DNA from 3 places in the Angustibacter aerolatus genome. Region 1 is predicted to be linked to each of the others. Evidence: predicted binding sites of a transcription regulator. Region 1 holds the regulator's gene; each other region holds the start of a gene.
What was found. Region 1 encodes LexA, which represses DNA repair genes until DNA is damaged. Its sites were predicted from a motif close to TCGAACANNTGTTCGA; they were not measured.

Region 2: a site for LexA is predicted at 3,039-3,054, ahead of recA (recombinase RecA). Genes of this name have one in related genera too.
Region 3: a site for LexA is predicted at 2,312-2,327, ahead of ACYVI6_RS07620 (HNH endonuclease signature motif containing protein). Genes of this name have one in related genera too.

Annotation. Positions count from the first base shown of each region.
Region 1 is NZ_BAAHBM010000044.1:21,379-26,289, reverse strand. Features, by position in the region: gene ACYVI6_RS11505 (aminotransferase class V-fold PLP-dependent enzyme) at 1-881, shown strand, start outside; gene ACYVI6_RS11500 (STAS domain-containing protein) at 1,055-1,465, shown strand; gene lexA (transcriptional repressor LexA) at 1,545-2,270, opposite strand; gene ACYVI6_RS11490 (LysM peptidoglycan-binding domain-containing protein) at 2,539-2,967, shown strand; gene nrdR (transcriptional regulator NrdR) at 3,305-3,808, shown strand; gene ACYVI6_RS11480 (vitamin B12-dependent ribonucleotide reductase) at 3,969-4,911, shown strand, end outside.
Region 2 is NZ_BAAHBM010000024.1:18,781-23,691, forward strand. Features, by position in the region: gene ACYVI6_RS07995 (amino acid ABC transporter permease) at 1-230, shown strand, start outside; gene ACYVI6_RS08000 (amino acid ABC transporter permease) at 227-1,078, shown strand; gene ACYVI6_RS08005 (regulatory protein RecX) at 1,253-1,834, opposite strand; gene recA (recombinase RecA) at 1,842-2,888, opposite strand; gene ACYVI6_RS08015 (DUF2277 family protein) at 3,102-3,362, shown strand; gene ACYVI6_RS08020 (ABC transporter permease) at 3,422-4,192, opposite strand; gene ACYVI6_RS08025 (ABC transporter permease) at 4,192-4,911, opposite strand, start outside.
Region 3 is NZ_BAAHBM010000022.1:18,421-23,331, reverse strand. Features, by position in the region: gene ACYVI6_RS07635 (EAL domain-containing protein) at 1-1,162, opposite strand, end outside; gene ACYVI6_RS07630 (hypothetical protein) at 1,291-1,803, opposite strand; tRNA gene ACYVI6_RS07625 (tRNA-Ser) at 1,975-2,061, shown strand; gene ACYVI6_RS07620 (HNH endonuclease signature motif containing protein) at 2,387-3,703, shown strand; gene ACYVI6_RS07615 (hypothetical protein) at 3,711-4,229, opposite strand; gene ACYVI6_RS07610 (hypothetical protein) at 4,278-4,730, opposite strand; gene ACYVI6_RS07605 (DUF6069 family protein) at 4,900-4,911, shown strand, end outside.

The DNA.
Region 1 (4,911 bases):
CCGTCGCCGTGGGCTCGCAGGCCTCCGTCGTCGCCGGGGCCGTGGCCGCCTCGCTGCCGGACGGCGCCGACGTCGTCTGCGTCGACGGCGACTTCAGCTCGGTCGTCTACCCGTTCCTCGTGCAGGCCCACCGCGGCGTGCGGGTGCGCCACGCGCCGCTCGAGGCGCTCGCCGACGAGGTGGCGCGCGGCACCGACCTCGTGGCCTACTCGCTGGCGCAGTCCGCCGACGGCCGGGTGGCCGACGCGGCCGCGGTGCGCGAGGCCGCCGGCCGCGTCGGGGCCATGACGTTCTGCGACACCACGCAGGCCGCCGGCTGGCTCGACGTCGACGCCGCGGCCGACGACGTCACCGTGTGCTCCGCCTACAAGTGGCTGTGCTGCCCGCGCGGAGCGGCCTTCTCGACGTACTCGCCGAGGGCCCTCGCGGCGGTGCGGCCCGTGAACGCCGGCTGGTACGCGGGGGAGTCGGTCTGGGGCTCCTGCTACGGGCCGGACATGCAGCTGGCGCACGACGCCCGCCGGCACGACGTCTCGCCGGCATGGCTGGCCTGGGTCGGCACCGTGCCCGCCCTGCAGACCCTGCTCGACCTGCCGCCGGGCCTCGCGCGCCGGCACGGCACGGGGCTCGCCGACCGGCTGCTCGCGGCACTCGACCTGCCGCCGGCCGACCGACCGGTCGTGGCGCTCGACGACCCGGCCGGCTCTCGAGCGACGGCGCTCGAGGCGGCCGGCGTCTCGGTCGCCGGGCGGGCGGGGCGGGTGCGCATCGCGTTCCACCTCTGGAACACCGAGGCGGACGTCGAGCTCGCCGTCGGCGCGCTGCGCGCCGCCGGCCGTGGCAGCGGGAGGGCCCCCCTCGCCCTCCCGGGCGGACCGTGACCTGAGCCCGCTTGGGCTGTAAGGTGGGCGGTCTCGTCCAGAGTCGCGGCGAGCCACTCCATGTGGGTGCGTGCACACACGCGCGCTCGTGTGGGCGTCGAACCACGAGATGCAGAGGTCACGATGCCAACCACTGCGACGACCATCCGGCCCACCCGGCCGGCCACCACGACGTGCCCGACCTGAACCGGGGCTTCGAGGCCTCGCCGACCGGTCTCGACACCACCGAGGTCGAGGGCTCCGTCAGCCTCTTCGTCGACGACGACGCCGTGCTCGTCGTCATGCACGGTGCCATCGGGCACCACCTGCACCAGGACGTCCGCGACCTCGTCGACGACCTGGTCTCCGACGTCGCCGACACCGCGCATCGCCCGGTCCGCGTCATGGCGCGCGACGTCACCACCTTCGGTCTGCAGGGGGTGTGGCTGCTCCTCGAGCTGCGCCGTGCCGCCCGCCCCGCCTCGGTGGTCCTCCTGGAGCCCTCCCGTGCGGTGCGCGACGGTCTGAACCTGCACGGCCTGACCCACTTCACGATCGTCGACGACGCCAGCACCGAGCTGCCGAACGGGCTGCCGGGCGCCTGACGCCCACGACCTGCACGACGAAGGGCCCCGCCGATCCGGCGGGGCCCTTCGTCGTGCGGTCGGTGCGGACCGGCGGTCGTCAGATCCGGCGCAGCACCGCGGTCACCCGGCCGAGGACGGTCGCCTCGTCACCCGGGATGGGCTGGAACGCCGGGTTGTGCGGCATCAGCCAGACGTGGCCGTCGCGGCGCTTGAACGTCTTCACGGTCGCCTCGCCGTCGAGCATGGCCGCCACGATGTCGCCGTTCTCCGCGACCTGCTGCTGGCGCACGACCACCCAGTCGCCGTCGCAGATCGCGGCGTCCACCATCGAGTCGCCGACCACCTTGAGCAGGAACAGCTGGCCCTCGCCCACGAGCTGACGGGGGAGCGGGAAGACCTCCTCGACGGCCTGCTCGGCGAGGATCGGGCCGCCCGCCGCGATGCGCCCGACCACCGGCACGTACGACGGCGCCGGACGGTCGTCGCCCGACCCGGTGGGGTCGACCGGCTCCGGGACGGCCGTCGGCGCACCGACCGGCGCCACGTGCGCGTCGGGGGAGACCACCTCGATGGCGCGGGGCCGGTGCGGGTCGCGGCGCAGGTACCCCTTGCGCTCCAGGGCGGCCAGCTGGTGGGACACGCTGCTCGGGCTGGACAGCCCGGCGGCCTCGCCGATCTCGCGCATGCTGGGCGGGTAGCCGCGGCGCTCGACGGCGTCGCGGATGGTCTCCAGCACCCGGCGCTGCCGCGCGGTGAGCCCGTCCCCGGTGTCGGCCTCCGGCAGCTCGTGCACCTCGCCCGTCGGTCGTCCCGGCCCGGCCATGGGTCCTCCGCGTGGTCTGCGGCCACCTGGGTGACCTGGATCGGGCCGGTCTGGTGCGACCGGCGCTGCGTGCTCGTCACCGTAGGACCGGCGCGGTGGCGAATCAAACACCTGTTCGAACGTGTCGGACTGTCGGTGGCGGGTGCTGGAGTGTCCTCGGGTCGTTCGAACGCCCGTTCGGCAGCGCTCGACAGCGTCGGCGGCCCGTGCTAGAAATCGTACAGACGTTCGATCGAACACGCGTTCGACTCGCTCTCCGGAGGCCAGCATGACCGCCATCACCCTCGCCGCACCCCGCACCACCTCGGCACGCGGCCGCGCCCGGCTCGTCGCCGTGCCGTCCGCGCCGGCGGTCCCCGTGCCGCGCGCACGCCGGGTGCCCACGGCGGTCCGGCACGGCAGCCTGCCGCTGACCCGCCGCGGCCGGCTGGTGGTGCTCGCGCTGCTGCTCGCGGTGGCAGCGGCCGTGTCGGTGCTCGCCGGTGGCACCAGCCTGGCCGGCACCTCGGTCGGCGAGCGACCGGCCGTGCGCTACGTGACGGTGCAGCCGGGCGAGACCCTGTGGGCCATCGCCGGCACCGTCGCCCCGCACGTCGACCGGCGCGACACCGTGCAGCAGATCGCCGAGCTGAACGCGCTCGGCGACTCCGGCCTGCAGGCCGGGCAGCGGCTCGCCGTCCCCCTGCAGCAGCGCTAGCCGCACCCTCGGCACGGCACGGCCCCGCGACCACCAGGTCGCGGGGCCGTCGTCGTCCCCGGGTGCCTGTGCTCGGCGTCGTCGAGACACGCCGACGCGCCCCGCCCCTTGCACCGGCGTCCGCCCCGGGTTAGCGTTCACCCCAACATCTAGTAGTTACACGGATGTGCTTCATCCACAGATTGTGGTGCGTCGCCCACAGGTCATCCCCAAGCCGTCCACACCCTCGTCCACAGCCAGGCCCGAGAGGGCCCCCCGGACGTCGGTGGCGGATGGCATGGTCGGGCCCGTCCAGGCGTTGACCACAGAGCGTCCAGCACCCCGGAGGGGAGACGTCGTGCACTGTCCGTTCTGCCGTCACACCGACTCGCGCGTCGTCGACTCGCGAGTCACCGACGACGGCTCCTCCATCCGGCGCCGCCGGCAGTGCCCGGACTGCGGCCGCCGGTTCACCACCGTCGAGACCGCGAGCCTCGCCGTCGTGAAGCGGTCCGGTGTCACCGAGCCGTTCAGCCGGGCGAAGGTGCTGGTCGGCGTGCGCAAGGCCTGTCAGGGGCGCCCGGTCGGCGAGGACGACCTCGCCCTGCTCGCCCAGCGCGTCGAGGAGGCCGTCCGCGCGAGCGGGGCCGCCGAGGTCGACGCGCACGAGGTCGGCCTGGCCATCCTCGGCCCGTTGCGCGAGCTCGACGAGATCGCCTACCTGCGCTTCGCGTCCGTCTACCAGGCGTTCGAGTCGCTCGAGGACTTCGAGGCCGCCATCACGCTGCTGCGCGCCGAGCGCGACGCGACCGGGGTCGAACCGGCACCCGGCCGCCCCGACGGCGCCCGCAGCACCCCCTGACGCCGTCGGGCGGCGCGGAGGGGAAGCCGCCGCCGCCCGACGGTCACCAGCCGTCAGCACACCGCACCACCCGCACCACCCGCACCACCTGCGCGATCAGCGCGATCAGCACGAACAGCACGGCACCAGCCACCACGCACGACGAGGACGAGGACGAGACATGACCGAGACGACCAGCGGCGCCCGCGCCGGTGCACGACGCAAGGGCAAGGGCGCGGGGGTGCAGCGCATCTTCACCACCCCGGGGGTGCACCCGTACGACGAGGTCACCTGGGAGCGTCGTGACGTCGTGCAGCAGAACTGGAAGACCGGCGAGACGATCTTCGAGCAGCGTGGCGTCGAGTTCCCCGACTTCTGGTCGGTGAACGCCTCCACCATCGTCACCACGAAGTACTTCCGCGGTGCCGTCGGCACCGAGCAGCGCGAGCAGGGCCTGCGCCAGCTCATCGACCGCGTCGTCCTCACCTACGTCAAGGCCGGCCGCGACCACGGCTACTTCGCGACCCCCGAGGACGCCGAGCTGTTCGAGCACGAGCTCACCTGGGCGCTGCTGCACCAGGTGTTCAGCTTCAACTCGCCGGTGTGGTTCAACGTCGGCACGTCCTCGCCGCAGCAGGTCAGCGCCTGCTTCATCCTCGCCGTCGACGACTCGATGGACTCGATCCTGAACTGGTACCGCGAGGAGGGCCTGATCTTCAAGGGCGGCTCCGGTGCCGGCCTCAACCTCTCGCGCATCCGGTCCAGCAAGGAGCTGCTGCGCTCTTCCGGCGGCACGGCGTCCGGCCCGGTGAGCTTCATGCGCGGCGCCGACGCGTCGGCCGGCACCATCAAGTCCGGCGGCGCCACCCGTCGTGCGGCGAAGATGGTCGTGCTCGACATCGACCACCCCGACATCGTCGAGTTCGTCGAGACGAAGGCGCGCGAGGAGGACAAGATCCGCGTCCTGCGCGACGCCGGGTTCGACATGGACCTCGGCGGCGCCGACATCACCAGCGTGCAGTACCAGAACGCCAACAACTCGGTGCGGGTCAGCGACGAGTTCATGCGTGCCGTCGAGGCGAAGGGCCAGTTCGGGCTGAAGGCGCGCACCGACGGCCGGGTCA
Region 2 (4,911 bases), on a different contig from region 1:
GGGCCAGCGTGCCGCCGCTGGTCAGCGTGCTGATCGCGCTGCTGAAGAACACCACGGTCGCGACGGCGGTCAACGTGCAGCAGGCCGGCTCGCTGCCCGACTACCTCAGCGAGCGCGGCGCCAACCAGCTCTTCGTGAACGCCTGGATCGCGATCGTCTTCATCGCGCTGGTGACCCCGTTGGCGCTGGCGCAGCGGGCGGCCGAGCGACGGACGGCGGTGGCGGCGTGAGCGGGGCGAGCGTGCTCTTCGACGCGCCGGGGCCGCGGGCCCGTCGCCGGCACCGGCTCATCGGGGTCGTCTCGCTGCTGATGACGCTGGCACTGGTCGGCGTCGTGGTCGGGCTCATGGTGGCGACCGACCAGTTCTCGGCGACGCGGATCGCGCAGCTGCAGTACGCGCAGATCCAGCGCGCGCTGCTCGACGGCTACCTGGCGACGCTGAGGGCCGCTGGTCTGGCCGCCGTGCTGGCGCTGCTGCTCGGCGCCGTGCTCGCCTCGGGACGGCTGTCGGAGCACGGGTGGCTGCGCCGTCCGGCGACGGTGGTGGTCGAGTTCTTCCGCGCCGTGCCGCTGCTGATCCTGATGTTCTTCTTCTACTACGGGTCGCTGGAGTACGGGCTCGGGATCAGCCCGATGTGGTGCGTGGTGCTCGGGTTGACGCTCTACAACGGCTCGGTGCTGGCCGAGGTGTTCCGCGCCGGCGTCGTCGCGGTGCCCCGCGGTCAGCGGGAGGCCGCGCTGGCCGTCGGTCTGCGGCCCGCGCAGGTGCTGCGGCTGGTGCTGCTGCCGCAGGCGGTGCGCAGCATGCTGCCCTCGATCGTCAGCCAGCTCGTGGTGCTGCTCAAGGACACCGCGCTCGGCTTCATCGTGACCTACTCCGAGCTGCTGTACGTGGCCAAGCAGATCGGTGGCCGCATCGACTTCGACTTCCCCTACGTCGTCACCTACCTCGTGGTGGCGGTGCTCTACATCGCGACCTGCGTCGCCCTCAGCCGGCTGGCCAGCTGGCTCGAGGGACGCGCGCGCCGGTCGCCCGCCGTCCGCACGCCCGCGGCGCAGGGGGCCGCGCCGGCGTGACCCGCCGTCGAGACCGCTGGGTCTCGACGGCTCCTGGACCGGCGGTGCGTGCCGGTCGGCCCGGCCTCGCGCCGCCCGACCGGCCGCGCCGTCGTATCGGCCGACACCATCGGCACGCGGCGCCGGGGTGCTCACCGCGAGGTGAGCTGACCCGGCCTCGGGGGGCCAACCGCCTCACTCGATCGGCGCGGCCTCGTCGGCGAGCTCTGCGGCGCGTTCACCGAGCACCTCGCGCACGATCTCGTAGGCGACGCCGGCGCCGTAGCCCTTGCGGGCCAGCAGCCCGGCCAGTCGCTGTGCCTGCTTGTCGGGCGGCAGCCGTTCGATGCTGCGCAACCGGGCGGTCACCAGGCGCCGGGCAGCCGCCCGCTCGGAGTCGTCGGTGACGACCTCGAGCGCTGCGTCGGCGACGTCGCGGTCGACGCCCTTGGTGCGCAGCTCGTGCGCCAGGGCACGTCGGGACAGGCCGCGCTGCTCGTGGCGCGAGCGCACCAGCAGCTCGGCGAAGGCCGGGTCGTCGACCAGACCGACGTCCTCGAAACGGTCGAGCACCTTGGCCGCCACCTCGTCGGTGGCACCTCGCTTGGCCAGAGCCTCGGCCAGCTGGTGACGTGACCGCGGCGCCATCGTCAGCTGCCGCAGGACGATGCCGCGCGCGACCGACTCGGGGTCGGCCTCGGGGGTCTCGTCCGCCGTCCCGCCCGGCGTGGGCCCGTCGGGCCCACGCCGGGTGCGGCGTCGTCGCTGGTCACTCATCTCCGGCCTAGAAGTCGACCTTGACCTCGGCGACCTCGTCGGCCGGGGCGTCGACGCGCGGGCCGACGCCCAGCTTCTCCTTGATCTTCTTCTCCAGCTCGTTGGTCAGGTCGGGGTTGTCGCGCAGGAAGGACCGCGCGTTCTCCTTGCCCTGGCCGAGCTGATCGCCGTCGTAGGTGTACCAGGCACCCGACTTGCGGACGAAGCCGTGCTCGACGCCCATGTCGATCAGGCCGCCCTCGCGGGAGATGCCCTGCCCGTAGAGGATGTCGAACTCGGCCTGCTTGAAGGGCGGGGCCATCTTGTTCTTCACGACCTTGCAGCGCGTGCGGTTGCCGACCGGGTCGGTGCCGTCCTTCAGCGTCTCGATGCGACGCACGTCGAGGCGCACCGAGGCGTAGAACTTCAGCGCCTTGCCGCCGGTCGTCGTCTCGGGCGAGCCGAACATGACGCCGATCTTCTCGCGCAGCTGGTTGATGAAGATCGCGGTCGTCTTGGAGTTGCTCAGGGCGCCGGTGATCTTGCGCAGCGCCTGCGACATGAGGCGCGCCTGCAGACCGACGTGGCTGTCGCCCATCTCGCCCTCGATCTCGGCGCGGGGCACGAGCGCCGCCACCGAGTCGATGACGATGATGTCGAGGGCGCCCGACCGGATGAGCATGTCGGCGATCTCGAGCGCCTGCTCACCGGTGTCGGGCTGCGAGACGAGCAGCGCGTCGGTGTCGACGCCGAGCTTCTGCGCGTAGTCGGGGTCGAGCGCGTGCTCGGCGTCGATGAAGGCCGCGATGCCGCCGGCGCGCTGGGCGTTGGCCACGGCGTGCAGCGCGACGGTCGTCTTGCCCGAGGACTCCGGGCCGTAGATCTCGACGACGCGACCACGCGGGAGGCCGCCGATGCCGAGGGCGATGTCGAGGGCGACCGAACCGGTCGGGATGACCTCGATCGGTGCGCGGACGTCGTCGCCCAGGCGCATGACCGAGCCCTTGCCGAACTGCTTGTCGATCTGCGCGAGCGCGGTGTCGAGCGCCTTCTCGCGGTCTGCGGGAGCGGGCATGCGGTCCTCACCTCTGGGGTCGCGGTCGGGGCTGCCGACCGGCTGTTCGTCGTTCCGTCGAGAGAGACGCTAGGCGGCGCCACCGACAGCGGCCGAGGTCGACGCGCTGCTGTGGACGACCGCTGCCGTCCCCGTCCTGTGGAACGGTACCCGAACACGTGTTCGAGACAGGGCTGTGGACGCGGCGTGTCGCGGCGTGGTCCCATCGTGGGCATGTGCCGGAGCATCAAGACCCTGCGCGAGCCGTTCACCGACGACGTCACCGCCGACGACGTGCACGCGGCCGCCCTGCAGTACGTCCGCAAGATCAGCGGCTTCCGCGCCCCCGCCGCGCACAACAGGGCGGTGTTCGACGCGGCCGTCGAGGCGGTCGCTGCGGCGACCACCGCGCTGCTCGACGGCCTCGAGGTGCGCGGCCAGCACGACGGACGCACCCACACGCACGCCGACGGCCGCACCCACGCGCACGCCTGACCCCGAGCCGGTGGCGAGGGGGCGCCGTCCCGCGACCAGCGGGGCCGCGTGACCGCCCGTCAGCGCAGCAGCAGGGCCGAGAGCCGGCGGCTGGTGACGGTCAGCCCCACCGCGCCCATGGCGACGAGCACCAGCGCGTGCCAGAGGAGGTTCGCGCCCACGTCGCCGAGCACGAGGCCGCGCTCGATGACGACGCCGTGGTACAGCGGGGACAGCTGCACCAGCCAGCGCAGCGCCACCGGGTAGGTCTCGACCGGGAAGAACGTGCCCGACAGCAGGGTGAGCGGCACCAGCGCCATCTGGATGTAGTCGAAGTCCTGGAAGTTGCGGATCCAGGTCGTCGCCGCCATGCCCACGGCGGAGAAGACGAAGCCGATCAGGGTCGCCGCCGGGACGGCGAGCACCGCCCACCAGCTCGTCGTCAGGCCCAGCGCGACCGACACCAGCAGGAACCCGACCACGTAGGCCCCGGCCCGCAGCAGCGACCACGCCATCTCGCCCACCGCGATGTCGCGCGGGCCGACCGGCGTCGCCAGCATGGCGTCGAACGTGTGCATGTAGCGCAGCTTGAAGAACATGTTGTATGTCGCGTCGAAGACGGCGCCGTTCATGGCCGACAGCGCGAGCATCGCCGGCGCCATGAACTGGGCGTACGTCACCGTGCGGCCGTCGCCGAGCGTCACGCTGTCGATGAGCGCCCCCAGCCCGAGGCCGAGGGACGCCAGGTAGAAGACCGGCTCGAGGAACCCGGTGAGGAACGCGACCCACTGGCGCCGGTAGGTCATGACGTTGCGCTCGACGACCGTGCCGGCCAGCGCGAGCGACAGCACTAGACCACCATCCGGCGTCGCAGCGCCCGGGTGGCGAGCACCCAGCCGGCAGCCACCCAGACCAGCAGGTAGGCGACGTGCCCGACGTCCGCCCAGCCCGACCAGGTGCCGAGCGTGGCGTCGCGGGCCAGGCTCGACCCGTGCCAGAGCGGCACCACCCAGGCGAGCGGCTCGAGCCAGTCGGGCAGCTGCGACACCGGGAAGAAGGTGCCGCTGAACAGGAACATGGGGATCAGCACCAGCCGGAACACCAGCGTGAACGACACGTCGCTCTCGGCGCGGGCTGCGACGGCGAACATCGGGCCGGTGTACGCGGCGGTCACCAGCACCACGGCCAGCAACGACAGGACGCCCCAGGCCGACGGGATCGCTCGCAGCGGCACCGCGACGACGAGGAAGACCACGGCGAACGCCAGCGACTGCAGCACGGTGATGACCGCGTGCCCCAGCACGACCGCCTGGCTCGACACGGGGCTGGCGAGCATCGCGTGGTACTGCCGCGACCACTTGATCGAACCGAGCACCGGGTACGACGACGCACCCACCGCGTGCTGCATCGCCGTGGCCACGAGCACCCCGGGCGCGATGAACTGCACGTACGGGACGCCGTCGACGCCCTGGCCCGTGGAGCCGTCGACCAGGGACCCCAGCCCGTACCCCATCGCCCCGAGGTACAGCAGCGGCGAGACGAACCCGCTGAACGCCATGCCGCGCCACGT
Region 3 (4,911 bases), on a different contig from region 1:
CCACGCCGTCCGGCCCCTTCACCGCCTGCGCCACCGAGCTGAGCCAGCGGTACTCGCCGTCGCGGCGGCGCACCCGCAGCACCCGGCGGGCCGGCGTCCGCCAGAACGCCGGGTCGTCGCCGTTCGGCAGGTCGTGCAGGTCGTCGGGGTGGATCTGGTCGGCCATCGGCCGCCCGATGAGCTGCGACGGCGAGTAGCCGAGCACCGCCAGCGACGACGGCGAGACGTAGGTGATGCGGCGCGTGGTGTCGGTGATGACCACCAGCTCGTCGTTGCTGCCCCAGATGCGCACCGGCGGCGGCACCTGCGGGTCGAGGCGCGCGGCCGGGCGGTCGAGGTCGGCCTCGCGCTGCGGCCGGCCGAACCAGTAGCCCTGGGCCCAGTCGCACCCGAGCGCGAGCAGCTGCTGCGCCTGCTCGGGACCCTCGACGCCCTCGGCGCACACGTGCAGGCCGAGGCTGTGCGCGGTGTCGATGACCAGCCGGATGATGACGGTGTCGCGGGCCTGGTCGTGCACGTGCGACACGAACGAGCGGTCGATCTTCAGGACGTCGAACGGCATCCGGCGCAGCATGGCGAGCGGCGAGTGGCCGACGCCGAAGTCGTCGAGGGCCAGCTTCACGCCGAGGCGGCGCAGCCCGCGCAGCCGGGCGGCCGTCTCGTCCCAGTCCTCGACGGCGGCGTTCTCGGTGATCTCGAGGAAGATGCGCGCCGGGTCGAGGCCCGAGTCGCGCAGCGCCGACCGCACCTCCTCGGCGAACCCGAGGTCGGTCAGCTGCAGCGGCGAGACGTTGACGCTGATGCTGGGCAGCCGGCCCTCGTCGCTCGGCCACGCCGCGGCGGTGGTGCAGGCGGAGCGCAGCACCTGGCGGCCCAGCTCGTGGATCAGCCCGGTCTCCTCGGCGACCCGCACGAACAGCTCGGGCGGCACGTCGCCGAGCTCGTCGTCGTGCCAGCGGCACAGCGCCTCGTAGCCGGCGGTGCGCCCGGACGGCAGGAACACGACGGGCTGGAAGTGCAGGCGCAGCCGCCCGGACGCCAGCGCCACCCGCAGCCGGCGCTCGACGCGCTGCAGCATGCCCGGCGGCAACGGGTCGTGGGGGTCGTCGGGTACGCCGACGAGCGCGATGTCGCCCGCCGTGTGCCGCCCCTGCTCGGCCACGCCGCCGCCTCCCGTCCCGGATCGCGGTCCGCCCGCGGGCCGCTCGCCCACCGGAGGCGTCATCGTCGCACCGTCACCGGTGCGACGCCATCGTCCAGCCGGGTCGTCACGCCCGGTGGACGTCGCGCCTACCCGTCCTGGCGCAGCCGGGGGCTCAGCTCGCCCTGCGACCAGCCGTCGACGGCGGACAGCTTGCACCGCCACAGCGGCAGCTGCGTGGTGGTGCTGCCGCTCCACATCGTGACGTCGCGCAGCGTGAGGTAGCGGAAGGCGGGGTCGGGCTGGTCGTCGACCTCGCGCATGAACGAGCGGACGTCGTCCTCCTGGCCGAACTGCGTGAGCAGGTCGCTCAGCGCCTCGGCGAGCGCGGGTGCGGACTCGCGCATCGAGTCGGTCCACAGCCGCTCCCAGGCGCGGGTGCCGATGACGGTGCCGGTCACCACCGAGCCGCTGAGGCTCAGGGTGATCTTGAAGGCGCCCTCGTTGCCCGGGGTGTCGGAGCCCACCACGGCGCGCAGCAGCGCCTCGAGATAGAAGTCGTCGGCCACCACGTCGTCGTCGTGCACCGTCTCGGGTCCCATCGTGATGTCGTAGGCGGAGGCCGGGTCGAGGCCCACCGCGTCGTCGTCTCGCGCGCTCACTGCTCCACTCCCTCAGATCGACCCCGAACGATCGAAGGTACTGCCCGCCGCACGTCGTCCGAGCCGTTGACGCGATTCGTCCCCCCGGCAGAACGGGCGAGGTGCCGCGAAACGGGCAAAGACGGCACCTGGGGTCGGCCTGGCGTGCGCAGCGGTAGAGTCGCCGCCCCTGGAGGGCTCGCATAGTGGCCGAGTGCGGCGGTCTTGAAAACCGCTGGGGGTGCAAGCTCCTCGTGGGTTCGAATCCCACGCCCTCCGCTCTCAGGCGACGTCGGAGAGGCGACTCGGCTCGGTTGTCCTCGAGGCGATCCACGACGACGTCCTCGACACCGAGCAGGGTGACGGCCAGGTGCGCCGGCCTCGGCAGACACCTCGTGGTCGCCGGCGCCGACCCCGGCGTGCAGGTCGACGACCGCGGTGCTCGTCCGGCACCGGCACGTCCGGCGACGGTGGCAGCGACGGTGGCAGCCGCCCGGTCGTGCCCGGTACCCGCCGCGTGGCGGTCTGCACGACCGCGTGATCGAGATCGTCGAGAACCGTTGTCGCAGTGGAGTTCCAGGCAGGCCACTGGTAGACTTGTCACATGACGATCACGGGTGGGCGGGAGGCCTGGCAGCTCGACGCCGCCGGCCTGCGGGCCGCCGTGGTCGAGCACGACCGGGTCAGTCGCCGGCTGGACGCCGAGCTGCTGCAGGTGCTCGCCGAGGTCGAGCGGTCGGGGCTGGTCGGGCGCGACGGGCAGGCCGGCCTCGCGACGTGGCTGCGCGAGCAGGTGCCGTCCATGACGGTGGCCGCTGCGGCGCGCACCGTGCAGCGCGTGCACCGGCTGTTCACCCGTCCGATCGCGGCCGACCTCGGGCCGACGCGCGAGGCGCTGCTCGCGGGTGACGTCGACGGCGAGCAGGCCGACGTCGTCGTGCAGGCCGTCGAGACGCTGCGCAGCCGCGGCCGCGCGCTCGACACCCCTGCCGACCGGCTCGACGCGGTGCTGGTCGAGGCGCAGGACGCGCTCCTGCGGCTGGCCCGCGGCGGCCTGGTCGATGCTGGAGCCGCGGACGGTGAGAGCGCGGTGATGCCGCTGAGCCCGCGCGAGCTGCGGGTCGTCGCGACGCAGCTCGTGCAGACCGTCGACCCGGAGGCCGACCACGAGCTCGAGCGCTCGGTCGAGCGGCAGCACGCCGCACGGCGGCTCGACGTGTCCACGAGCCCCGACGGGCTGGTCAGCGTCGACGGCCTGCTGACCCAGGCTGCTGGTGCGGCCCTCCGAGCCGCGCTCGACGCCTGGTCGGCTCCCGTCCCGTCGGCCGACGGCGCTCCCGACCCGCGCCCCGCCTGGCAGCGCCGCCACGACGCGCTGCAGCGGCTGGCCGAGACCGTGGTCGCCGCCGACGGCGTGCTGCCCAGCACGCACGGCTCGGCGTACCGGGTCGTCGTCACGGTGCCGGTCGAGCGGCTGCTCGGCGAACCGTGCGCCCCCGCGAGCTTCGACAGCGGCGCCCCGGTGCCCGACGCCGTGCTCGACGCGCTGCTCTGCCACGCCGAGGTCGTGCCGGTCGCGCTCGACGTCGCCGCCCGCGGCGAGCTGCCGATCGACGTCGGCGACACCCGCTACCCGTTCACCCCGCGGCAGCGCGCGGCCATGGCCCTCGAGCACGGGCACTGCACCTACGGCACCTGCACCGCACCCGCCGCCTGGTGCGACGCCCACCACGTCGTCCCGTTCAGTCGCGGCGGACCGACCGACCTGCGCAACGGCACCTTGCTCTGCGGCCGCCACCACCCGGTCGTGCACGCCACCGGGCGGGCCGGACCGCCGAATCGTGCGCGGGCCGAGACGGTTGCGAGACAGACGATCCGCGACCTGTCACTGCGCCTGCGCACCCACCTGCTCGCCGCCTAGAGCGGGTTCAGCGGCGTCGGCGGACGGCGGACAGCACGTCGGACGGCGAGGGCAGCCGACGGCGTGGGGTGTCGTCGACGGCGACGCCCTGCAGCACCTCGGGCAGCCGGTCGGCGTCGTCGCCGAGCACCGAGCGGCCGAACACGTCGGCGAACAGGCGGTCGACCCCGTCGTCGAGCTGGCCGAGCGCCCGGTGCCGGTCGAGGCCGCTGCGCACCTGCGCCAGCGACAGGCCGGAGCGCAGGGCCGACATCCGCTGCCGCCACTGCTCGCCGAGCCGGCGCTCCTCGGCGTCGTCCGACTGCTCGAAGGCCGCGACGGGCTGCTCGAGCGCCTCGAGCGTGCGGCGCAGGCGTTCGGGCCGGCTGCGGGTGGTCTGCGCACGCCGCACGCCGTCGACCATGGTGTCGACCCGGCGGCGCAGCTCGGGGTTCTTCTCCAGCGCGGTCGTGAGCACCTGCGCGGCGCCCCACAGCCGCGGTCCCCACCGGACGACGAGGCCGATCACCGTCGCGGGTCCGGGCACCCGGCGAGCGTATCGGCCGTCGCCGCTGGCGCCAGCGGACGTCGGTGCCTACGACGCGGCGCAGTCGCCGGCGTCGGTGCCCTTCGCCAGGTCGGTGCCGTCGGCCGACACGACGCGCACCGACGCCACCCCGTGGCCGGCCGCCTCGTTCGCGGCGATGCTGCAGACGCCGAGCGCTGCCTGCACGTCGTCCGCCGCGCTGCCCAGCGACGTCGTCACCACGGCCTCGTCGCACGAGGGCACGTCGACGGCCGTCACCTGCCCGGTCGCGCCGGCACCGGCCTGGATCTCCGGGCCGGCGTCCGCGCAGCCGCCGCCCGCGTCCGCGGTGGTCGACGACGAGGACGACGAGGACGCGGACGAAGCGGACGACGAGGCCGCGGACGGGGTCGGCCCGCTCGTCGGCGCCGGGTCGTCCGACCCGCAGGCCGTGGCCAGCAGCAGCAGGCCGCTCACGGCGAGGCAGCCCACGACGGTGAGGGACGGTGTGGTCGCGCGCACGGTGGCTCCAGCTGGTGGGGGGGGGGTGGCTGCGACTCTCGGCGGCGGGCGCGGTGCGGCGCAAGGTTCTCTGCGCAACCCGCCGGGCGCGGCTGAACCGTCGGTGGCCCGACCCGCGTGACCACTGCGAGCGCCGGCAGACCGCCGTCGCCGTGCCCGAGGAGCCCGCATGACCACCAGC